3 regions of the Kocuria sp. PD6 genome follow, and region 3 is predicted to be linked to each of the others. Evidence: riboswitches for the same ligand, from Rfam matches in the RefSeq annotation. Region 3 holds a riboswitch; each other region holds the start of a gene.
What was found. Region 3 has a riboswitch for thiamine pyrophosphate ahead of thiO (glycine oxidase ThiO). Riboswitches for the same ligand answer to the same signal wherever they lie in the genome.
Positions count from the first base shown of each region.

Region 1: linked by a shared signal. The riboswitch ahead of Q9R22_RS07140 (bifunctional hydroxymethylpyrimidine kinase/phosphomethylpyrimidine kinase) and the one ahead of thiO (glycine oxidase ThiO) in region 3 are both predicted to bind thiamine pyrophosphate.
Region 2: linked by a shared signal. The riboswitch ahead of Q9R22_RS01850 (3-oxoacyl-ACP reductase) and the one ahead of thiO (glycine oxidase ThiO) in region 3 are both predicted to bind thiamine pyrophosphate.

Region 1 is NZ_JAUZUS010000006.1:60,635-68,238, reverse strand. It holds gene rpmA (50S ribosomal protein L27) at 1-83, opposite strand, end outside; gene rplU (50S ribosomal protein L21) at 130-441, opposite strand; gene Q9R22_RS07140 (bifunctional hydroxymethylpyrimidine kinase/phosphomethylpyrimidine kinase) at 679-2,232, opposite strand; TPP riboswitch at 2,220-2,315, opposite strand; gene Q9R22_RS07135 (Rne/Rng family ribonuclease) at 2,396-5,713, opposite strand; gene Q9R22_RS07130 (vitamin K epoxide reductase family protein) at 6,174-6,812, shown strand; gene Q9R22_RS07125 (hypothetical protein) at 6,833-7,102, opposite strand; gene ndk (nucleoside-diphosphate kinase) at 7,274-7,604, opposite strand, start outside.
Region 2 is NZ_JAUZUS010000002.1:51,653-59,256, reverse strand. It holds gene Q9R22_RS01855 (LLM class flavin-dependent oxidoreductase) at 1-1,013, opposite strand, end outside; gene Q9R22_RS01850 (3-oxoacyl-ACP reductase) at 1,015-1,779, opposite strand; TPP riboswitch at 1,825-1,958, opposite strand; gene Q9R22_RS01845 (hypothetical protein) at 2,476-2,697, opposite strand; gene nhaA (Na+/H+ antiporter NhaA) at 2,905-4,296, shown strand; gene nadE (ammonia-dependent NAD(+) synthetase) at 4,516-5,343, opposite strand; gene Q9R22_RS01830 (enoyl-CoA hydratase) at 5,493-6,275, shown strand; gene Q9R22_RS01825 (TOBE domain-containing protein) at 6,400-6,801, shown strand; gene modA (molybdate ABC transporter substrate-binding protein) at 6,822-7,598, shown strand.
Region 3 is NZ_JAUZUS010000005.1:241,626-249,229, forward strand. It holds gene moeB (molybdopterin-synthase adenylyltransferase MoeB) at 1-684, opposite strand, end outside; gene Q9R22_RS06795 (thiazole synthase) at 681-1,622, opposite strand; gene thiS (sulfur carrier protein ThiS) at 1,625-1,891, opposite strand; gene thiO (glycine oxidase ThiO) at 1,888-3,174, opposite strand; TPP riboswitch at 3,164-3,288, opposite strand; gene thiE (thiamine phosphate synthase) at 3,409-4,071, shown strand; gene Q9R22_RS06815 (thiol-disulfide oxidoreductase DCC family protein) at 4,245-4,685, opposite strand; gene Q9R22_RS06820 (PhzF family phenazine biosynthesis protein) at 4,658-5,509, opposite strand; gene Q9R22_RS06825 (putative glycoside hydrolase) at 5,649-6,713, opposite strand; gene pelF (GT4 family glycosyltransferase PelF) at 6,710-7,604, opposite strand, start outside.

The DNA of each region.
Region 1 (7,604 bases), on a different contig from region 3:
CCGCCGAAGCGCTTCACACCCAAGTACTGGGCGTTGGAGTCACGGCCGTTGCGAGTGGAGCTCGCACCCTTCTTGTGTGCCATGGTGTGTGCCTACCTTCGTTGGAAACGTATGTGGGGAGCCGGATACTCAGGCGTCGATGCCGGTGACCTTGACGGTGGTCAGTTCGGCGCGGAAGCCCTGACGCTTCTTGTAACCGGTCTTGTTCTTGTACTTCATGATCGAGATCTTGGGACCGCGCAGGTCCTCGACGATCTCGGCGGTGACCTTGACGTTCGCCAGGGTCTTGGAGTCGGAGGTGACCTTGTCCCCATCGACCAGCAGCAGCGCAGGAAGCTCTACGGTGCTGCCTGCCTCGCCGGCGACGCGGTCAAGGGTCACGAGGTCTCCGATGGAAACCTTCTCCTGGCGGCCGCCTGCGCGGACAATCGCGTACACCACTTGGGAACTCACTTCTCTCGACATCTATGGACTACGTGTGTGGGTCGGGCGTACTCCTGGAGGACTGCGAATGTCGAGACATCACGCCGCGGTGATCCATGACCGACCGCATTCTCCGCGTGGCTATCGCATCGATTCAGGATGTCCGCCCGAGTGTGCCGCAACCTGGTGCGTGAACTGGATATGACACACACCGGCGCTCGGCACCGACACCCCAGCCTACCCGATCACCCGAAGTCATGCCAGTTGCGCCGCGGCGCGCCGCTCGCCCTCTGGCGACGTCGCCGGGGTCGTCTGCGCGAAGAAAGCCAGCTCGAGCGCGCACGCCCGGTGGAACGCGCGGCGCATGTGCTCCCTGGTGGCCGGGTCCGCGTGGGCGGCCTCCCGGTCCACGATCCCGCGCACCGACTCGGTCGCGGTCTGGAAGTCCGGATCGTCGTATGTGCTGAGCCAGTCGGCGAACGGGTGCTGCGGTCCCGCGACGCGGGCACGACGGGTGAGCTCCGCACCCACGTGGGCGTAGAGCCAGTAGCACGGCAGGATCGCGGCGGAGCCCACCGCGAAGCCGTCCTGACCCGTGCGCGCCAGCAGGAAGTCCGCGTAACTGCTCGTGACGTCACTCGGCGGCATGGGCTCCCGGTCCCCGAGCCGGGCGCGATGCAGCGCGGACTCGACCGAGACCACGGAGGCCGACGCCGCGGCGAAGTGTTCGCGCGAACGCTCGTCCGGGGCGGAGGCCGCGAGCAGGGCCAGCGCCCGGGAGTAGTACTGCAGATATTGCATGTCCTGGTCCAGGTACAGCTCGAACTCGCCCGGGTCCAGGGTGCCGTCCCCGAGGCCCCGGATGAACGCCAGGGCGGCAATGCGTTCACGCACCGGGGCGCTCTCCTCCCACAGTTCGTCGGTGAACCGGGGGCCCTCGGATTCCGCGGCGGCCGTCATCACGAACGCCGGATCCGTGACGAGGTGCTGGACGTGGTGCATGTGGTGCACGGGACCGTTGCCGTGACCCACGTGCAACTCGTCCGCGCCGCGCAGTGCACCACGCAACCATGTGCGGGCCGTGCGGATCGCCTCGGGCCAGTCCCCGGTCCGCGCCACGACCGTGGCCACCGCGGAGGACAGCGAGCACCCGGTGCCGTGGGTGTTACGCGTGTGCACCCTGCGACCCTCGAACAACGCGGCGGGTTCGTCCTGACCGGGGAGCAACAGGGCGTCCGGGGTCGTGTCCCCGGCCAAGTGGCCACCTTTCACGAGGACCCGGGTATGGAACGCCGCCGCGACCGCGCGTCCCTGCTCGAGCGCCTCGTCCCAGGTCGCGGCCACGGGGCGCTCGGCCAGCACCGCGAGTTCCGGGAGGTTGGGGGTGATCAAATTCGCGTGGGGCAGCAGCTCCCGCAGGGCCCGTTCGGCGTCCGGACGCAGCAATCGCCCGCCGGCCGTGGCGACCATGACGGGGTCGATCACGACCACGGGTGCGCGCCCCACCATGAGCCAGTCCCGGACCGTGTCGATGACCTCCACGGAGCCGAGCATCCCCACCTTGATCGCGTCCAGGGTGACGTCCCCGGCGACCGCGTCCAGCTGGTCCCGCAGGACCTGGACGGGTGGGGTGTGTACGCTCACGACGCCCCGGGTGTTCTGGGCGACCACTGCGGTGATCACACTCAGCCCGTACCCGCCCAGTGCGGCGATGGATTTCAGGTCCGCGGCGTGACCCGCCCCGCCCGTGGGATCGGTTCCGGCAATAGAGAGGACGCGGGGTATGGCGGTAGAAGGCGTGGTGTCCACGACAATCCCTTCGCTAGTACGAGCTAGATCAGGTTCGACGGGTGTGTTCTCAGCCGCAGTGCGCAGCACCCCGTGTGTGTGTCCCCGATCATGCCACAGGGGCACCCGGAATCCCGGGTGCCCCTGCGGTGCTCGCGTGGCGACGGATCCAGCCGCCGGTCACTCAGTCCTGCTTGCCGGTCATCGTGATGTCCTGAGCCTTGATGCCCACACCCACGATGGTGGGCTGGTCACCGGACGCCGCGGGGGTCGCGGCCCCGGCCTCCGCGGTGAAACGGCTGACCTGCCGTTCCTGCGTGTACTCGTGGGTCTCCACCCTCGCGGTTCCGGGCGCGGCCGCCGGCGCCACGGCACGCCGCGACCCACGACGCCGTCGGGCCGGAGCCGCCGGCGCCTCCGCCGGCCGGTTCCCGCCGGCGGACGACGCCGCCCCGGAACTCTGCTGCTGCGCGGCACTCGTCTGCCCTGCACTGGATTGCGCAGTCCCGGAGTTCGACGGCGCGTGTCCGGCGGCCGACCGCTTCGACACGGCCTCTCGCGGCTGGGGCGCGGCGTCCGCATCCTGAACGGCACCCTCGGTCGAGGTTTCGTCCTCGCCCGCATCCGTGAACGCGGCGCTCAGCGAATCCAGGGACAGGGCCTCCTGGGTGCCCTCGCTCCCCCGCTGCTCAGACTGCCCGTGGGGCAGTTCGATGACCTCGCCGTGGATCGTGAGGCTCGCGGACGAGTCCCCACCGGAACGGTCCTCGGACCGGGAATCCCCGCGCGAGTCGTTCCCGGAACCGTCCCGGTCGGAACCGTCGTTCTGCACGGCGTTGTCCTCGCCCTGCTGACCGCGACCGCGGCTGCGCTTGCCGCGGCGCTTGCGGCGACGGCGCCCGCCCTCGGACTCCCCGTGGGAGTTCTCGGACGCGTGCTCCCCGCCCTGCTGACCGCGGGAGGTCTGCTGCTCCTGGGAACCGGTGTCCTCGGCCTGCCCGCCCCCGGACTGCGGTGCGGTGCCCTGGGAAGCATTCCGTGCGGCGTCGCCGGACTCGTCGTGGGAGGAGGCCGCGGCGATGTTCGCTAACGCCGTGCGGGTGGCCTCCACGCGCGCCTGGTCCGGCTCGTCCGAACCGTGGTGCTGGTTGCCGTTCCTGGGCTTGTCCTGCGCACCGTTGTGCTGCTTGTTGCGCGAACGCTTACGCTCGTGTCGAGTGCCGCGCTGGTCGGAGGGAGCCGCGCCGGAGCGGCCCTTCAAGGGGTGGTCGTGGACCACGACGCCGCGGCCCGCGCATTCCTCGCACGGCTCGGAGAAGACCTCGAGCAACCCCGTACCCATGCGCTTGCGCGTCATCTGCACGAGACCCAGGGAGGTCACCTCGGCCACCTGGTGCTTCGTGCGGTCCCGGCCCAGGCACTCCACGAGCCGGCGCAGTACGAGATCGCGGTTGGACTCCAGAACCATGTCGATGAAGTCCACCACGATGATCCCGCCGATATCACGCAACCGCAGTTGCCGCACGATCTCCTCGGCGGCCTCGAGGTTGTTCTTGGTCACGGTCTCCTCGAGGTTGCCCCCGGAGCCCGTGAACTTGCCGGTGTTGACGTCCACCACGGTCATGGCCTCGGTGCGGTCGATCACGAGCGATCCGCCGGAGGGCAGGAAAACCTTGCGCTCGAGGGCCTTCTGGATCTGCTCCTCCACGCGCATGTGCTCGAAGAGGTCGTCATCGCCGGTCCAGCGCTCGAGGCGGTCCAGCAGGTCGGGCGCCACGTAGGTCACGTAAGCCTCGATGTTGTCCCACGCCTGCTCGCCCTGGACCACCATGGCGGAGAAATCCTCGTTGAAGACGTCCCGCACGGTCTTGATGGTCAGGTCCGGTTCCGCGTACAGCATCTCCGGGGCCAGCGTCTTGGTGGACTTGGCCTTGTCCTGGATCTGCTCCCACTGCGAGCGCAGCCGGTTGATGTCGTTGGTCAGCTCGGTCTCGGAGGCGCCCTCCGCCGCAGTGCGCACGATCACGCCCGCACCCTCCGGCAACCGGTCCTTGAGGATCTTCTTCAGCCGCTGGCGCTCCACGTCCGGGAGCTTGCGGGAGATCCCCGTCATGGAACCGCCCGGGACGTAGACGAGGTAGCGACCGGGCAGGGACACCTGGCTCGTGAGCCGAGCACCTTTGTGCCCCACGGGGTCCTTGGTGACCTGCACGAGCACGGTGTCCCCGGACTTCAGGGCATTCTCGATCTTGCGGGGCTTGCTGCCCAGCTCGGCGGCGTCCCAGTCCACCTCACCGGCGTAGAGCACGGCGTTGCGGCCGCGGCCGATGTCCACGAAGGCGGCCTCCATGGACGGCAGCACGTTCTGCACCTTGCCCACGTACACGTTGCCGATCAGCGAGTCCTGCTGGGTGTGCGAGACGAAGTGCTCGGCAAGGATCCCGTCCTCGAGCACACCGATCTGGATCCGGTCGTCCTTCTGTCGCACGAGCATCTTGCGCTCCACGGATTCGCGCCGGGCCAGGAACTCGGCCTCGGTGATCACGTGGCGGCGGCGGCCGAACTGCCGGGACTCACGACGACGCTGACGCTTGGCCTCGAGCCGCGTGGAGCCCTTGACCCCGGTCACCTCGTCGCTGCCCGTGCCCTCACCGGCACCGCGCGGGGCGCGGACCCGGGTCACCGAGCCGTCGGACTCGTCCACGAGTTCCATGTCCTCGTCACCGCGACGCCGCCGGCGACGCCGCTTGCTCGTGACCTCGCCGGACTTGTCGTCCTCGCTGTCCACGTCATTGCGCGCGGCCCGCTCGGCCTCGCGCTGGGCGTCGCGTTCCTTGGCGGCCTCGCGCAGTCGGGCAGCCTGCTCCTCGGCGGCACGGCGGATCTCGTCCGGGTCCGGGGCATGGAACATGAGGGAGGCGCCGGGACCGAAGGCCCCGAAGTTCTCCTGGGTGCTGGGCTGGTCGTTCGCGGACTTCTCGACCTGTACAGTCTGCGCGTCCGTCTGTTCCGAGGTGTCGGTCTGCTCGTCGCTCGCCTCGGCCGAGCCGGTTCCTTCGCCGGCCTGCGTCGTCTGCTCGGGCCCGTCGGCGCGCAGAGCGGCCTGCTCATCCGTCTCGCGGGCGCTCTCAGCGGCGTCACCGGCTGCGTCCTCGACATCGAGCGCGATCTCGTCCTCGATACTCTCCGCGGGCTGCTCGGCCTCGGGGATCTCGGCCACTGGGATCTCGCGCGCGGGCGTGTGCGCAACGCCAGCATCGTCGGAAGCGGTGGCCGCGGAATCGGACGTCCCCGGATCCTCGGCGGACGCGTCGGTCGTCGCGGGTTGCCCGGTAGCGGTGTCGGCGGGCACGGCGGCGTCGGGCTCGGAATGGGGAACGGCGGCGTCGTCGGCCGGTGCATCAGGCGTGACGGCGGGGTCGGTGGTGGTGCTGTCCTCGACGGGGGTGGTGGCGGCAGTCTCGAGGGGTGACTGTTCCGCGTTGTCCTTCTCAGGTTCCATGTGAAGTTGTGCTCCTGCTCGGGACACCGCCCGCACCCGGGCCCGAGGTGTGCTCGGTCGGTCGAGCCGGTGTTCGCCACGCGGCCGCCGGAAGTCAAAGTCGTACTCGCGGGCGCGGCGTGTGTTGCGCACACTGTCCGCGAGCCGGCGGATGCCCGAGTCGCTGGGTCCGTGGGGACCGCGAACTTGCCCCGCTCCGGACGCGCTCGATCCTGTGAGAGCGCGGGTCCGTACCGAGGGAGATCGGTGTTCCTGCCGGGTCGGTTCCTCACGTGCGGCTGAGGCCCGACCATTGGGAGTATCTCACAGTCACCCCGGGCCGGGGTGCATTCCGGGTGGTCCGGACCACATTCCCTCGGCCGGACCACAGTGCGTGTACGGGGAATGTGCCGGCGTCGCCCGCCGCCACGGGCGGCCCGCGCCCGGTGGGTCGTCATGCGCATGGTCTACGATCGAGCGCGTGAGCCCAACTTCCGCGACCACCCCCCTGACCGACCGGACACCCGAGACGACTCCGGCGCACGCCACCCGTTCGGACCGCTCGTGGGCCGTGCTCGCGGTGATCTTCTCGATCGTGGGTTTCGCCGCATCGGCCGTGCTCGTGGCGGAACGGCTCGCGATCTACAAGGACGCGGGACACCGCACGAGCTGCGACATCAACGCGTGGCTCTCGTGCGGCACGGTCATGCGCACCCCGCAGGCGGAGCTCTTCGGCTTCCCCAACCCGTTCATCGGGATCGTGGCGTACGCCGTGGTGATCGCCGTGGCCGTGGGCGTGCTCGCCGGTGCACGCTACGCCAGCTGGTTCTGGTGGTTGCTGTGGCTGGGGATCGCCGCCGGCTCGGTGTTCACCCTGTGGCTGTGGTGGCAGACCACTTTCCACATCAACGCCCTGTGCCTGTACTGCATGATCGTGTGGTGCGCCCAGACCCTGTTGCTCGCGCATACGACGGCGCGGATGCGCCGCGCCGGCCTGATCGGTTCCTCGCGTGGCACCGCCGCCGGTTCCGCCGCGTGGGCGTGGCTCCTGGGCATCGGGGTGCTCGTGATCGTCTTCGGGATCATCGCGGTGCGCTTCTCGACCGCGATCTTCGCCTGAGCCGTTCACCGACGCCGCGCTCAGACGGCGTGCGCCTCGAACACCGTGATGGGGTGCGTGCCGTCGAATGGCGTCCGCTGCCAGTCGCCCCGAACCGCGTCGACCTCGAACCCGGCGCGCCGTAACTGATCGGTCAGGATGCCGCGGTCACGAAAGGCCAGGTCCGACTCCTCCACCACGAGCTCATCCGATGACTCGAAGTGATTGTGCAAACGCAGCAGGACCCGGCTCCGTTCGAGTTCCCCCACCTCGCACCATTGCCGCAACAGCCCGTGCTGCGTGTCCCGCACGGTGGGCTCGGACTGACGCCACCCGTCCCACACCCCACGCCGAGCACCGCACGGGAATGCATCCGCTCGGCGAGGGAGCGGTAGTAGTCATGGTCCGGCCCGTCGGGGTTGTCCCCGTCGCACAGGTCGACGATCCGCGGGTCGTAGTCGGTCATGGATCCCGCGTTCAGCTCAGCTGAACCAGATGCCGATCTCCCGCTCGGCGGACTCGGGCGAATCGGACCCGTGCACGAGGTTCTTCTGCACCTTCTCGCCCCAGTCCCGACCCAAATCGCCGCGAATGGTACCGGGGGCGGCCGTGGTGGGCTCGGTGGCACCGGCGAGGCTGCGGAAGCCCTCGATGACCCGGTCCCCCTCGACCACGGCGGCCACGACGGGCCCGGAGAGCATGAACTCCACGAGCGGCTCGAAGAACGGCTTGCCCTGGTGCTCCTCGTAGTGCCGCTCGAGAATCTCGCGGGTCGCCGTCACGAGCTCGAGTTGCGCGAGCGTGTAGCCCTTG
Region 2 (7,604 bases), on a different contig from region 3:
TGCGCGCAGTCCTGCTCCACGAACGTGGAGAGCTGTGCGAGCGACTGCTCCACAGGGAGCAAACGGTCCACGCGGGCCTGCTTCTCGAGGGCCTCTTCGTGCGTGCGGCCCACGTACGTGACCAGACCGGGCATCACGATCACGGAACCGGGATCACGCCCGGCGCGGGCCACTTCGGCCTTCACCGCCGCGTAGTACTCCTGCGCGGCGGGCAGGTCGTAGGCCACGGCGTAGATCCCCTCTGCAAAGTCGGCCGCGAGTGCCTTGCCGGGCCCGGAGGCACCCGCTTGGAAGAGGACCGGTTCCCCCTGGGGGGAGGGCGGAACCGTGAGGGGTCCATCCACCAGGAAGTGGCGGCTCTCGTGGTGCAGGCGGTGCAGCTTGGAGGGCTCAGCCCACCGGCCCTCCGGGTCTGCGGTGACGGCGTCCTCGTCCCAGCTGGCCCACAGGGCGCGGGCCACCTCCACGAACTCGCGGGCGCGCTCGTAGCGCTCATCCTTGGTCGGCATGGCCCGGTAGCCGTGGTTGCGGGCCTCGGAGTCCCACATGGAGGTCACCACGTTCCACCCCGCTCGCCCGCCCGAGATGTGATCCAAGGACGCGAGCATCCTGGCCGCGTGGAACGGGGTGAAGAACGTGGTGGACACCGTGCACACCAGGCCGACGCGCTCGGTGGCCCGCGCCATCGCGGACAGCGCTGTCAGGGGTTCCAGGCTCCAGCGGGGCCCGCCGGAGACGTCACCCACGCTGTGCCCGTCCGCGAAGAACACCGCGTCGAACAGACCGCGTTCGGCAGTCCGCGCGAGCTCCTCGTAGTAGGCGATGTCCGTGAGGCGGTGCACCGGGGAGCCCGGCGCGCGCCACGCGGCCTGGTGGTGGCCGGCCCCGTAGAGGAAGGCGTTGAGGTGCAGCGTCCGGGCGGGTGTCCCGGGCGGCTGGTTCACCTGGGTGGGACGGGTGGACGCCGCAGGGGCGGCGGACGGGGTCCGCGCGGTGTCGTGCGGGGCGGCCATGTCAGTCCATCACCAGTCCACCGTCGACCACGAGGTTCTGGCCGGTGACCCCGCGGGACCAGTCCGAGGCGAAGAACAGGGCGGTGTCCGCGAACTCCTCGGGGGTGGTCACGCGGCCCAGGGGAGTGCCGGCGGCAATGAAGTCGAAGACCTCGTCCGGGGTGGCGGCGCTCGCGTCCGTGGTTCGCAGCAGGCCGCCGGAGATCATGTTGACGGTGATGCCCTGCGGGCCGAGATCTTTGGCGGCGGTGCGGGTGAGGGCGAGCAGGGCGGCCTTCGCGGCGGTGTAGTCGTGGTAGGGGACCACGGGGTTCTGGAAGAGGTTGGTGCCGATGTTGATGATGCGCCCCTCACCGGCCTCCATCATACCCGGGGTGACCGCCTGCATCACGTTGAGAGCGCCCACCACGGCGCCCTGGAACTGCTGCGTAAGGTTCTCGGCGGTCAGGTCCTCGAGGGTGGGTCGGGCGTCCCCGTTGAAGCTGAAGTCCACCAGGGCGTTGTTCACGGCCACGGTGATGGGCGCGCCGAAGTGCTCCCGGGCCCGGGCGACCATGTCCCGAACCTGGTGGGCGTCGGTCACATCCGCCTGGACCGCGAGTGCCCTGTCCTCCCCGAGTTCGCTGACCAGCGCGCGGGCCCGCTCCTCGCTGGAGTGGTAGTTCACGACGACGCGCGCGCCCTCCCGCGCGAACGCCCGGCTGAGGTGCTCCCCGAGCCCGCGGGCTCCGCCGGTGACCAGGACGATGGTGTTCTCGATCCGCATGCTCACTCCTGTGGCTCACGGCGAAGAAAGCGGTGCGCCACCTGCGCGGTGCGACCGTGACATCCCTTCGCCAGTACTAACTGGACAGGTTCAACGGGTGTCATCTCAGCCGCTGCGGTCCCCCACTCCGTGCCAGGTGGGCGAGAAGGGGGAGGGTGGCGGCACCCCGTGTCACTGGTGGTCAGTGTAGTCAAGGAGGTTTGGCGAGGATCAAGTGAGCGGATTGACCGAGAAGGATGGGGTCGCAGGGAACCCTGATAGGAAAGTGGCGAGACCAAATAACCGGCAGCGCGCTCGGCGGAGGGGCACGGCAGCCAGAACGGAGACGGGTGAATGTCACACCCAACAGCCGCTTCGCGGGCAAGGAACGTCGGATGGGTGCTGTGGCTCGCAGCGGTACTCGCCTGGATCGGAGGGCTTGTGGCGGAGCGACTCGTGTACTCCGGATCCCTGTCCTGCGAACTGGGCGACGGAAGCTCGATCTACGGTGAGCCGGGGTGGAGCTGGGTGCCACTGGGCCACACATGCACCTGGGAGAACGTGGGCGGCGTGACAGTCGTGGACGAGCCGTCCATGATGATTCTCGTACCGCTGCTGGTCCTGTTCCTGTGGGGAATCAGCCTGATGTTGACTCGTGTTTCCAAGCCACAGCCGCACCGCAGTCCGGGATAACCGGTCCCGCCGGTGGCAGCTCGGTCAAGACAGGCCGTTGCTCGCGGGGCGGCGCGCCGCTCGACGGCGCTGTGCCGCGACTTCTGCACGCCGTTCTTGCACCGCCTTGGTGAGAAAGATGACGGCGAAAAGCAGTTCCAGGGTCATGAGCAGCCATGATTCCCGCGCTCCAATGAAGGTGATCACGAAGAGGGCCACCATCGCGGACCCCAGGATCAGCAAGCCCACCGAATTCCGTTTCAGCATGCCCCCACCGTAGGCAGGTCACTGCCAGATCGTCTCGTGTCCCGGGTCGCAGCGACAGAGAAGCCGAGTGGGTTGCTGCGGGACCACCTTCTTGAAAGCCGCCCCGCGTGCGCCGCGCAAAAGCGCCCTGCTACCCTTGCTGGCTGGTGTGCCGGGAAGTCTGGTCGGCGGTAATGAGCGTGATGCCCGTCGACATTGGAGAAGTCCATGCCCCTGCACCACACGACCACCCCTGCCCACCGTGAGCCCGGATCGCCGGAGCCCGTGGAGCGGGAAGAGTCCTCCGGCTTCGTCTCGGAGCCCGGTTTCTTCAACCATCCTGAGCTCCCGTGCGAGCCCGACCACCCCTCGGGCGGTGTCCTCTCCCGCCTCCAGGACGTCCTGCGCCGCGAGACCGTGGCCGGCATCCTCCTGGTGGTCGCCGCCGTCATCGCCATCGTCTGGGCAAACTCGCCCTTCGCGGAGAGCTACTTCGCGCTGCGGGACCTCGAGGTCGGTTACGAGCCGTGGCACTTGAACCTCAGCCTCGGCGCCTGGGCCGCGGACGGACTGCTCGCGATCTTCTTCTTCCTCGTGGGCCTGGAGCTCAAGCGCGAGTTCGTCGCGGGTGATCTGCGGGACCTCGGCAAGGCAGCGGTGCCGATTGCGGCGGCGGTGGGCGGCGTCGTCCTCCCGGCTCTGATCTACGCGGGCGTTAACCTCGGCAGCCCCGAGACCCTGGGCGGCTGGGCGATCCCCACCGCCACGGACATCGCATTCGCGGTGGCCGTCCTCGCGATCGTGGGCTCGCACCTGCCCAGCGCGCTCCGCCTGTTTCTGCTGACGCTCGCGGTGGTGGACGACCTGCTGGCCATCACCATCATCGCGATCTTCTATACGGATGAGGTGCACGTGCTCCCGCTGCTGCTCGCGCTCGTCCCGCTGGCCGTGTTCGGGCTGCTCGCACACCGCTTCCCCCGCTTCTTCGCGCACCGCACGTGGGCCGCGTGGGTGATCTTGGTGCCGCTGGCCGTGATCACGTGGGCCCTGGTCCACGAGGCCGGGATCCACGCCACGGTTGCCGGCGTGCTGCTCGGTTTCGCCGTCCCTGTTCTCGCGGGGAAGGCCTCCGGGGAGCCCGTGGAGCTCGCCGAGCACCTGGAGCACCGCGTCCGGCCCCTGTCCGCCGGGTTCGCGGTGCCGGTCTTCGCGTTCTTCTCCGCGGGCGTCACGGTGGGCGGCTGGGACGGATTGACGACGGCGCTCGCCGCCCCCGTCACGCTCGGCATCATCGCGGGACTCGTGCTGGGCAAGCCCCTGGGCATCATCTCGGCAACGTGGCTCACCACCGTGCTCACCGGACGCAAGCTGGACCCGTCCTACCGGTGGATCGACCTGGTGGGGATCGCGCTGCTGGCCGGGATCGGGTTCACGGTGTCTCTGCTGATCTCGGAGCTCAGCTTCGACCCGTCCGCAGCCGCAGGGGACCAGGCCAAAGTGGCCGTGCTGACCGCCTCGGTCCTGGCGGCCGTGCTGGCCGGCGGTGTGCTGGCGGTCCGCAACCGCCGCTACCGCAGCGCGTCACCCCGGGTGTTCGGGAACGACGCCGCAGAGGCGTAGGGACCGGGGGCTTCCGTCCCCTGCGGTGGTCGTTGCGGAGGGCATGTGCCGGGCGCTTCCCGGGGCCGAAACTGTGTCAGTCGCGAGGTCGGGTCGCGTGGAACGGGGCCGTGCCATGGCACTCCACGACGCGCTGAGGGCCCGCATCACCGGGGCCCCAGTGAGTGACGCCGCCGGGCACAACCCGCTCGGCGGCGTCGGCGCTGAACGGGAGCGGGTTCAACCCTCCCGCCACCACGCATCCGCCGGGGTCACTGGCACGGTGCGCTTGTGGCGGGAGCGCAGGAAGGTCTGCTCCAGCTTCTCCGCGACCTCCTCGGGGACGTCCTTGCCCTCGAGGAAGTCGTCGATGTCGTCGTAGCGCAGGCCCAGCTCGTCCTCGTCGGTGCGGCCGGGGTTGTCGTTGAGCAGGTCCGCGGTGGGGACCTTGCCGACCAGCTGCTCCGGCGCCCCCAGGTACTCCAGCAGCTGACGGTTCTGCCGCTTGTCCAGCCCGGCCAGGGGCAGGAGGTCCGCCCCGCCGTCCCCGAACTTGGTGAAGAACCCGGTGATGGACTCCGCAGCGTGGTCCGTGCCGATCACCAGCAGGTTGTGGTCCCCGCCCACCGCGTACTGCGCGGTCATGCGCACGCGGGCCTTGGTGTTGCCGCGTGTGAAGTCGCTGAGCTGCTCACCGGTGGCGGCGGCGTAGGCGGACTCGAAACCGCGGACGGCCGGCGCGACGTCGTACGTGATGACCCGGTCCGGTTGAATGAATTCGAGCGCCGCCTGGGCGTCGGCCTCGTCGTGCTGGATCCCGTGAGGCAGTCGCATGGCCACGAACTCGGCCTTGATCTCGTCCTCGCGCAGTTTCTCGACCGCGAGCTGGGCCAGGCGCCCGGCCAGGGTGGAGTCCACGCCGCCGCTGATCCCCAGGACGAACCCCGCGGTGTGCGTGGCCTTGAGGTAGTCGCTCAGGAAGTCGACGCGGCGTTGGGCCTCCCGCTCCGGATCGATCTGCGGAGAGACGCCGAGCTCGGCAATGATCTGTGCTTGCAATTCACGCATGCGTTCATGCTAGTGGCCGGTTCCCGCGGGGACAGGGGCCTACCGCCGGCCCGTCCCGTGGCCCGGAGGACGGAGGCCGGCGCTGGGCCCCGGTGCTGGACCCCCACGCTCGGACCCGCCCCCCGGGGGACCTATGAGATGCTGATCACATGAACGAGAACTCCTACGAGACCATTGAAGTCCGCCGCGAGGGACGCGTGGGTGTCATCACCCTGAACCGTCCCAAGGCACTGAACGCGCTGAACGAACAGACCATGCGGGACGTGGTGGCCGCCGCGACCGAGCTGGACCGTGACTCGGGGATCGGCGCGCTGATCCTCGCAGGTTCGGAGAAGGCCTTCGCGGCCGGTGCTGACATCAAGGAGATGTCCGGCAAGTCCGCGTCCGATATGTACCACGAGGACTTCTTCGCGGGGTGGGACGCTTTCGCCCGGCTGCGCATCCCCAAGATCGCCGCGGTGGCCGGTTACGCGCTCGGCGGTGGGTGCGAGCTCGCGATGATGTGCGATCTGATCCTCGCCGCGGACACTGCAGTGTTCGGTCAGCCCGAGATCGCCCTGGGTGTGATCCCCGGGATGGGTGGCACCCAGCGCCTCACCCGCGCCGTGGGCAAGGCCAAGGCCATGGACATGATCCTCACCGGACGGCAGATGCGCGCCGAGGAAGCCGAGCGTTCCGGTCTGGTCTCCCGCGTGGTCGCAGCGGACGAGCTCATGGACACCGCCCTGGAGGTCGCCGGAAAGATCGCGGAGATGTCCAAGCCCGCGGCCCAGCACGCGGTCGAAACCGTCAATGCTGCGTACGAGTCCGGGTTGTGGGCCGGCGTCCAGCACGAGCGGCGGGTCTTCCACGGGCTGTTCTCCACCGCGGACCAGAAAGAGGGCATGTCCGCGTTCGCGGAGAAGCGTAAGGCGAGGTTCTCCCACGAATGAGCCCTGTAGGGGACGACGACGCCGCGCGGCCCGGTCCGCGCGGCGTCGTCGCTTTTCAGGTCAACACCACGCAAGTGCGGTTCAAACAGGGCTGTGGTTACGCAGATGCGGATAAGCTGCTCCCATGACACACCTCCGTATCTCCCAGGCCGCGACCTTCGTGGGCGTCAGCGACGACACCGTCCGGCGGTGGATCGAGCAGGGCACGCTCACCGGGCACAAGGATTCCGCGGGGTACGCCGTGGTGGACGGCGCCGAACTCGCGGCATACGCGCGCGACAACGCCGTGAGCCCTCAGGATCCCGCCGGGGTGAACAGTTCGGCGCGCAACCGCCTCGTGGGACTCGTGACCGCCGTGACCTCCGATCCCGTGATGTCCCAGGTGGAGCTGCAGTGCGGCCCGCACCGGATCGTCTCGCTCATGAGCACGGAAGCGGTGCGTGACCTGGGGCTGGAACCGGGGGCCGTGGCCACGGCCGTGGTGAAGTCCACCGCGGTCATCGTCGAGACCGGGGGGCGCAAGTGATGGGGCGCGCGGCGACACGCATGCGCGCCCTGGCTTGCGCGGTGAGCGCGGTGGCGGTGGCGCTGGCCGGGTGCGCGGGAGCGTCGGACGGGGGAGGGGACGCGGCGTCGTCGTCCGATGAGGAGACGACCCTGCGGGTGTCCGCGGCGGCCTCGCTGACCCATTCCTTCGACGAGCTCGCGCGCACGTTCGAGGCGGCGCACCCGGGGGTGAAGGTCAGCATGAACTACGGAGGCTCGTCCGGGCTCGTGCAACAGCTGACCGAGGGCGCCCCCGCGGACGTATTCGCCTCCGCTGACCAGAAGAACATGAAGAAGCTCACGGACGCGGGCCTGGCCGCGGGGGAGCCGAGCGTGTTCGCGACCAATGTGCTCACCCTCGCGGTACCCAAGGACAACCCCGCGGACATCACCTCCTTCCGGGACGTGGTGGACCGGGACGTCAAGCTGGTCACGTGCGCCCCGGAGGTACCGTGCGGTGCGGCCACGCAGGAGATCGAGAAGGCCAACGGTGTCGCGCTCCACCCCGTGAGCCAGGAAAACGCGGTCACGGACGTGCTCGGCAAGGTGACCTCCGGGCAGGCGGACGCGGGGATCGTGTACGTCACGGATGCCAAGTCCGCGCAGGACAGGGTCACGACCGTCGAGATCCCGCGCACGGATCAGGCGGTCAACAACTACCCCGTGGTCGCCCTCAAGGATTCCGCGGAGCCGGAGCTCGCCCGGCAGTTCGTGGACCTCGTCCAGGGTGACGAGGGCCGGAAGGTCCTGGAGGACGCGGGCTTCGGCGCACCGTGACGCGCG
Region 3 (7,604 bases):
GCCGATGCCCGTGATGAGTTTGAGCGCCTCGGTGACCATGACCGAGCCGATCGTGGCCGGGAGCATGCCCAGCACACCGCCCTCGGCGCACGAGGGGACCTGGCCCGGCGCGGGCGCTTCCGGGAACAGGTCGCGGTACACGGGGCCGTGACCGGACCAGAACACGGAGACCTGGCCGTCGAAACGCAGGATGGAGCCCCACACCACGGGGATGCCGGTGAGTTCGGCGGCGTCCGAGACCAGGAAGCGTGTGCCGAAGTTGTCCGCGCCGTCCATGATCAGGTCGTAGCCGGAGAAGATCTCCAGGACGTTGTCGGTGCTCAGCCGCTCGGGATGGCGGTGCACGGTGACCAGGGGGTTGAGCCGGGCCACGGCATCCGCGGCGGAATCGACCTTGGGCCGGCCGATGTCGGCCATCCCATGGACCACCTGGCGTTGCAGGTTGGACACGGATACGACGTCGTCGTCGACCACGCCGATGGTCCCCACCCCGGCGGCCGCGAGGTACTGCAGCGCGGGAGCGCCGAGCCCGCCCGCGCCGATCACCAGGACGCGTGCGTTCTTGAGCCGACGCTGCCCCTTCTCGCCCAGTTGCGGCAACGTGAGGTGGCGTGAATAGCGTTCGAGTTCCTCGCGACTCAGATCGGAGGCGGGGGCCACGAGGGGTGGTAGCGGGGTGCTCATGAAACCTGCGATTCCAGCTGTGGGGTGGTGGATGAAGGCGCGGGCCAGTCCCCGCGGGGCGCGTCGGCGGTATCGATGCGCCCGGCCATGGGCGAGGACGCCACGGCGTGCGTGCGCCGCGCGATCCGCCCCGCGCCGCGGGCCAGGTGCCCCGCGAGCACGGCGTGCTTCATGGCACTCGCCATGGCCACGGGATCCTGCGCGCGGGTCACGGCGGACGCGAGCAGGACGGCGTCGCACCCGAGTTCCATGGCCAGGGCCGCCTCGGACGCCGTGCCGATCCCGGCATCCAGCACCACGGGCACGGACGCGCGGGACGCGATGAGTTCGATGTTGTGCGGGTTGAGGATCCCCAGACCCGTGCCGATGGGAGCACCGAGGGGCATCACGGCCACGGCCCCGGCGTCCTCGAGCCGCAGCGCGAGCACGGGGTCGTCGGACGTGTACGCGAAGACCTTGAAACCGCGCCGAGCGAGTTTCTCGGTCGCGTCCAGCAGCTCCACACCGTCCGGGAGCAGGGTGTCCTCGTCCGCGATGATTTCGAGCTTGACCCAGTCCGTCTCCAGCGCCTCGCGCCCCAGTTCAGCGGTCAGCAGAGCGTCCCGCGCGGTGTAGCACCCCGCAGTGTTGGGCAGCACCCGGATGTCGTTGCGGCGCAGCAGCCCGTACAGGCTGTCCTGCGGTGTCCCGGTCGACGACGCCGCTGCGCCACCTCCCGCGCGACCGCTCGCCCAGTTCGCCGTGCCGGATGCTTGCGCGCCCGCTGGCGAGGCGGGGCCGGGCGCGAAGCGGCGCAGGGCCACCGTGGTCAGTTCCGTCCCGGAGGCCAGCAGGGCCCGTTCGAGCATCGCGAAATCGGTGAGGCCCCCGGTGCCCATGATCAGCCGGGACGAGAGCTCCACCCCGGCCACGGTCAGGGGGGTTCCGTGCGTGGTCATGTTCAGCCTCCCTGCACCGCGGTGACGATCTCCACGGATTGACCCGCTTCCACGGGGGTCGTGGCCCACAGGGAGCGGGGGATCACGGCGTCGTCCACCGCCACGGCGATCCCCAGGGGATGGCCGTCCGCGGCGGTGCCCTCAGGTGTGATCTCGCGGCCCGTGAGGTCGACGACGGCGCTCGCGACCGTCAACCCCGGGGTCACCGCCACGGGGGAGCCGTTCACGACGGCCGTGGAGGAATTGTCTGTGGTCTCGGGCGCGATCATTCGAGTCCTCCATGCATCTGGGGATAGCTCTCGGGTGTGGTGAACGGGGCCTCGGGGGCGGGGTTCGAGTGCCGGGCCGGGTCGGTGTCGGCGAGGAACGCGGCGTCGGACCCGTGGTCCGCGAGCGGGTCCAGGACGCCGGTCACGAGCTCCGCCGCGAGCCGGGACGCCACGGGGGTCAGCAGGATGCCGTGACGGAAGTGACCCGTGCTGATCACGAGCCCGGCCACCGAGGTCTTCCCCACGTACGGCAGGTCGTCGGAGGTTCCCGGGCGGGCGCGGGCCATCATCTCCAGGACGTCGCAGTCGTCGATCGCGGGGACCACGGCGCGCGCGTCCCGCAGCAGTTGGTGTACGCCACCGGCCAGCACGGATTCGCGCCCGTCCTCGCGGCTCGTGGCGCCCAGCACCAGGGTCCGGTCCTCGCGGGGGACCATGTACACGGGTCGACCCAGGACCTGGGCGCGCACCGTGCGCGTGAGCAAATGCGATTCCCCGGGGGCCAGGGCGGTCTCGGGAACCCGCAACCGCAGGATGTCCCCGAACACCGGGCGCAATCTGAGGTCGAGTCCCTCGGGCAGCCCGCCCATGGTGTTGGCGGTCAGCCCGGTGGCCACGACCACGGCGTCCGCGGGGATCACCTCACCGGAGTCCACCTGCACGCCCGTGGCCTGCCGGGGTTCCCTGCGGGACGTCAGCACGGTGTCCACGCGGGAGGTCAGCCACTGCGCCGGTCCGGCGTCGGGGACGTCCCCGATGGTGGTCAGCTGCGGGCAGTTCAGGGTCTCCACCAGGGCGGCCGCGAGCATCCGGGGGTCCACCTGGCGGTCGGAGACGATCCGTACCGCACCGCTCAACCGCGGCGCAAGAGCCGGTTCCAGGTGCCGGGCCTCCCGCGTGGAGATCTCCTGCACGTCCATCCCGGAGGCGATCTGGTGTGACGCGAGGTCGGAGAGGGATTGGGCGTCCGCGGCGTCGGCGGCCACCACGAGCGTCTCCTCGGTGCGGTAGCCCGTGGGCAGGCCCGTGGCCGCGGTGACGCGCTCCACGAAGTCCGGGTACTCCGCGGCGGAGGACCGCATGAGGGGGTAGAGGCGTTCCTGGCCGTACTGGGTCTCGGCGATCGGTGCGAGCATGCCCGCGGCCGCGCGGGTGGCGCCCCACGCCGGGCGGGGATCGACGACGGTCACGGCGGCCCCGCGGCGTCGTAGTTCGAAGGCCGTGGCCAGGCCCACGAGACCAGCTCCGGCCACGACCACGTGGTCACCGAGGTGCTCGGGCATTGTTCCTCCCTCCGGCGGCATGATCCGCATCAGGTGATCCGGTCGGCGGCTCACGCCCTCTCAGCCCGCTGCGGTGGTTGTTGCCAACGTGTGCGGACTCCCGTGGAGTTCGTCGAACGGCGACGAACGGCCCTGCCAGTCTAATCACCCCTAGCTGTGGAACGCAGGGGGACTTCGCGGCGGGCTGATCGGGCGAGGTGTCCGCGGGCGCGCGGTTCGTGCCACGATGGCCGCATGGGACACACGAGCCAGACGGGTACCGGGCGCCGCGCCGCCCTCGAGAACGCGCGACTGTACGTGTGCGTCACGGCGCGCCACGAGCGCGGTGACCTGCGCGAATTTCTGCACGCCGCGTACGAGGGCGGGGTGGACATCATCCAGTTGCGGGACAAATCCCTCGAGGCCGCCGCGGAGATCGAGGCCATCGAGGTACTCGCCGACGTCGCCCGTGAGCACGGCGCACTCTTCGCCGTCAACGACCGTGCGGACGTCGCGCTGCTCACCGGCGCGGACGTGTTCCACGTGGGCCAGGGCGATCTCACCACCGCGCAGGCTCGGCGGGTCCTGGGGGACGACGTGGTGATCGGGCGGTCCTGTCACTCCCCGGCCCAGGTGGACGCCGCCGTGGCCGACGCCGGGCTCGACTACTTCTGCACCGGGCCCGTGTGGGAGACCCCCACCAAGCCGGGTCGCGCGGCCGTGGGGCTCGAGCTGTCGCGCTACGCCGCTCAGCACGCGGGGGACAAGCCCTTCTTCGCGATCGGCGGGGTCGACACCGCGCGGTTGCCGTCCGTGCTCGACACGGGTGCCTCGCGCATCGTGGTCGTGCGGGCCGTGACCGATGCGCAGGACGTCACCGCGGCGGCGCGGGCGCTGCGGGACACGCTGCCCGGGTGAGACCCGATCTTTGAACGCGGTGGAGCGGCGGCGCCGCGGTGGGATGGCACCGCTCGGGTAGCGACGTGTTCGGTGGGGTGGTGCGCGTCGGGGCGGAGTCATGGAGTCATGGCGCCGCAGTGTCTTGCCGTCGCGCGGGTGGCACGGCTCGCTCGGTACGCGGAGCGGAACCGTTACGGGGTCCCGCACTGCCCGGGGTGCTGCTGGCACCACGGGGTGACACCGGGGAACTTCCCCCGGTGATCGGCCACCCACCGGTACACGCGGTCCTGGACCCACCGCACGGGCGGTAACCGGTAGAACGGCTCGAACACCCGGATGCCCAGGGCGGTGTCCAGGGTCACGGCCACCGCGTGCGCCCCCGAGGATCGCTCACCGGAACGGGATAGGACGGCCCACACCGACGCGTTGCCCTCCGCATTCGTCAGTCCGAACCGCTCCAGTACGCCGGGGACCTGGTAGGCGTGCAGGGCGATCCGGTCATGGCGGTCCAGTGTCCGGGCCCATCCCACGCAGCGCGTGCAGAACCCGCAGTTGCCGTCGAAGACCAGGTGCAGGGACGCGCCCTGCTCGGTGCCCCGGGGGTTCACAGCAGCACCGTCCCGTCGATGCACGCGGTGCAGTGTCCGCCCACGAACACGTGGTCCCCGTCCGACGTCACGGTCACGAGGCCGCTGCGTCCCATGAGGGTGCCCTGTCGGGCGATGTAGTTCGCGGGCGCCCGGCCCGTACGGATGAGCCACTGGGCCAGGCTCGCGTTGAGGCTTCCCGTGACGGGGTCCTCGTACCCGCCGGTCCCACCCACGAAGGCGCGGACCTCGAACTGGTGCGGACTGCTCTGCGGGTGGGGACCCACCACGCCGATCTTGGCGCCGTGGAGAGCGGGAAGGTCGGGCTCGATCGCCAGGACGTCCTTGGCGCCAGCCAGAAGCAGCGCGGCCCAGCCGGGGCCGTTGTCGACCCACTGATGGGCGACGACCTGCTCGTCCCGCAGGCCCAGGGCCGCGGTCACGCCCCCGAGCAGTTCCGGGCCCAGGTCTCCCGTGCGGTCGGTGGGTGGGGCCTCGAAGGTCAGTGCGCCGTCGTCGGACGGGCGGATCCGCACGAGGCCCGCGGCGCATTCCTGGACGATGACGTCCTTGGCACGCGCGGTGTTGCCCGCGGTGAGCCATGCGTGGGCCGAGCCCAGGGTGGGGTGACCGGCGAACGGCAGCTCACGGTCCGGGGTCCAGATGCGCAGCCGGTAGTCGGCGGCCGGGTCCGTGGGTGGGAGCACGAACGTGGTCTCGGACAGGTTGGTCCAGCGCGCGAAGCGGGCCATGGCGTCGTCGGTGAGATCGGTGCCATCCAGGACGACCGCCACCGGGTTGCCCAGATAGGGCTCCCGGGAGAAGACGTCGACCTGGGTGAACGGGCGCGGACGAGGTATTGGGCTCATGGGGTGATTCCATCACAATGCGCCGACGGGGTGTCATCTCGCGCCCGGGCCCCACACGGCGCGGCCAGAGACAACATGTCCGGCGCACACGCCTGCCGGACGAGCGTCCGGCACGCGATGCCCCGCACCCCCGGTGGGCTCACCCCCGCCGCAGCACCACCCCGCGGCGGGGCTGCAGCACCAGGTGGGACCCCGCCGCCCGGCCCCGGACGTCGACCATGCCGCGCGGCACCCGGACGCGGCGGCGTCGTCGGCGGTCGGCGTTGAAGTTCACCGCGGCCCAGCCGTGCGTGAACTCGCGCCACCACGTGTGACCGCGGCGCACGGGGTCCTGCACCGGCGCGCCGAGGTCCCAGTCGAGCTGCGCGGTGTGCTGGGTGCGGCTGTAGTCGTCGTGCGCCGTGGCCGAGTACGCGCCGCGGCCCGCCCCGAAGATCCAGAACGCGGCCAGACCGTACTCGACATTGGGGTGGTCGTCGTCGCCGTCCGTGGGCACCCGCAGGATGCTGATGCCCGGCCCGTCCGCCTGGGGCAGCTGCGCCTCGGTGGTCTCCGGGTCGAACAGGTCCACCGGGCTGAAGCCCAGCCACACCTCCTCGAATCCGCCGCCGTAGGCCGCGTGGCTCGCCCAGCGGCCGGGCTCGCGCCGCGATTCCGCGATGTTCGGGACCAGGATCTTACCGACCGCGTTCAGGGCCGTGCCCGCGGCATGCACCAATTCGCCCGCGCCGTCGCGGAAATCCGCCATCGTCCGGGCATGACGGATGGGCAGGTCCAGGCCGTAGTAGTCGTCGAACACGTCGTTGTCCGCCATCACGCCGTCGAACGGCGAATCCCGCAGCTCGGCGACGACGTTGCGCACCCAGCGCTCGCGGTACTCGGGCGACCACACGGTCATCTGCCAGTGTCCGCCGTAGCGGGCCCACTCGATGCGTTCACCGTCCAGGCGCCGCGCGAACCACCGGTCCGGGGCCTCGGCGTACGAGACCCCGGAACTGTGGATCGGGCCCGGTTCGTAACTGCGGGTCGAGGACAGGCACTTGTAGCACAGCACCGTCATGTCCGGGCGGCGCCGCTTGAGGTCCGCGGCCGCCGCCGTCTCCCACGGCTGCAGGATCGCCGCCCGGTAGTGCTGCGCGGCGAAGTCGAGCTGCTCGGGGCTGATCGGGCCCCCGTACCGGATCCAGGCGCCGACGCCGCTCACTCGCCCGCGCCCGCCGACGGCGCGTCGAGCGCCGGTTGACGCAGGTCCGAGTACTCGAAGTTGCGCTTCTCACCCATGTTGCCGAGCATCCGGTAGATCTTGTTGTAGGAGGACATGACCTCGTGGAGCTGGAAGAAGTCCTCCACGCGGCCGCGGGCGTTGGTGCTGTAGGAGCGGTAACGATCCACGTTCCCGATCACGGCCTGGACCTTGTCCGCCATGGCCACGATGTCACCGGGTGCGAGCAGTTCACCGCACGGTCCCCACGTACGGCCGTCGGGGGTCACCAGGTCGTCGCCCACGAGCTGGCTCATGCCACCCACGTCCGAACCCACCGTGGGGATGCCCGCGGCCATGGCCTCGAGCACCACGATCGGCTGGCCCTCGTTGTAGCTCGGGAGCACCAGCAGGTCGAACTGGTCGAGCATGTCCCGTACGTTCACGGTCCCGTGGATGGTCACGAGGTCGTGGAGGCCCAGGGCCTCGATCTTCTCGAGGCACGCCTCGTAGTACTCGGGCACATGCTCGGTGGGGCCCAGGACGTCCAGGTGGATGTTGGGGTACCCGCGATCCCGCAGGATGTCCATGCTGGAGAGCAGATCCATGAGTCCCTTGATGGGCACCACGCGGGCGATGTACACGAGTCGCCAGGTGTGCTCCTCCGGGGACTGCGCAATGCGCTCCACCGCGGCTTGGCGGGCGTGGTACTTCTCCTCGAACTCCTCGATGATCATGCCGTTGGGCAGCACCACGGACTTGTCCACGTCCGCGCCCAGGCTCGCGGCCTCCGTGATGGCCGTGGGGTAGAGATAGGTCACGAGCTCGGCGCTCGGGTAGCAGAAGTGCCCGATCTCGATCCACCACGCCATCCACGCCCGGTCCTCGGCACTG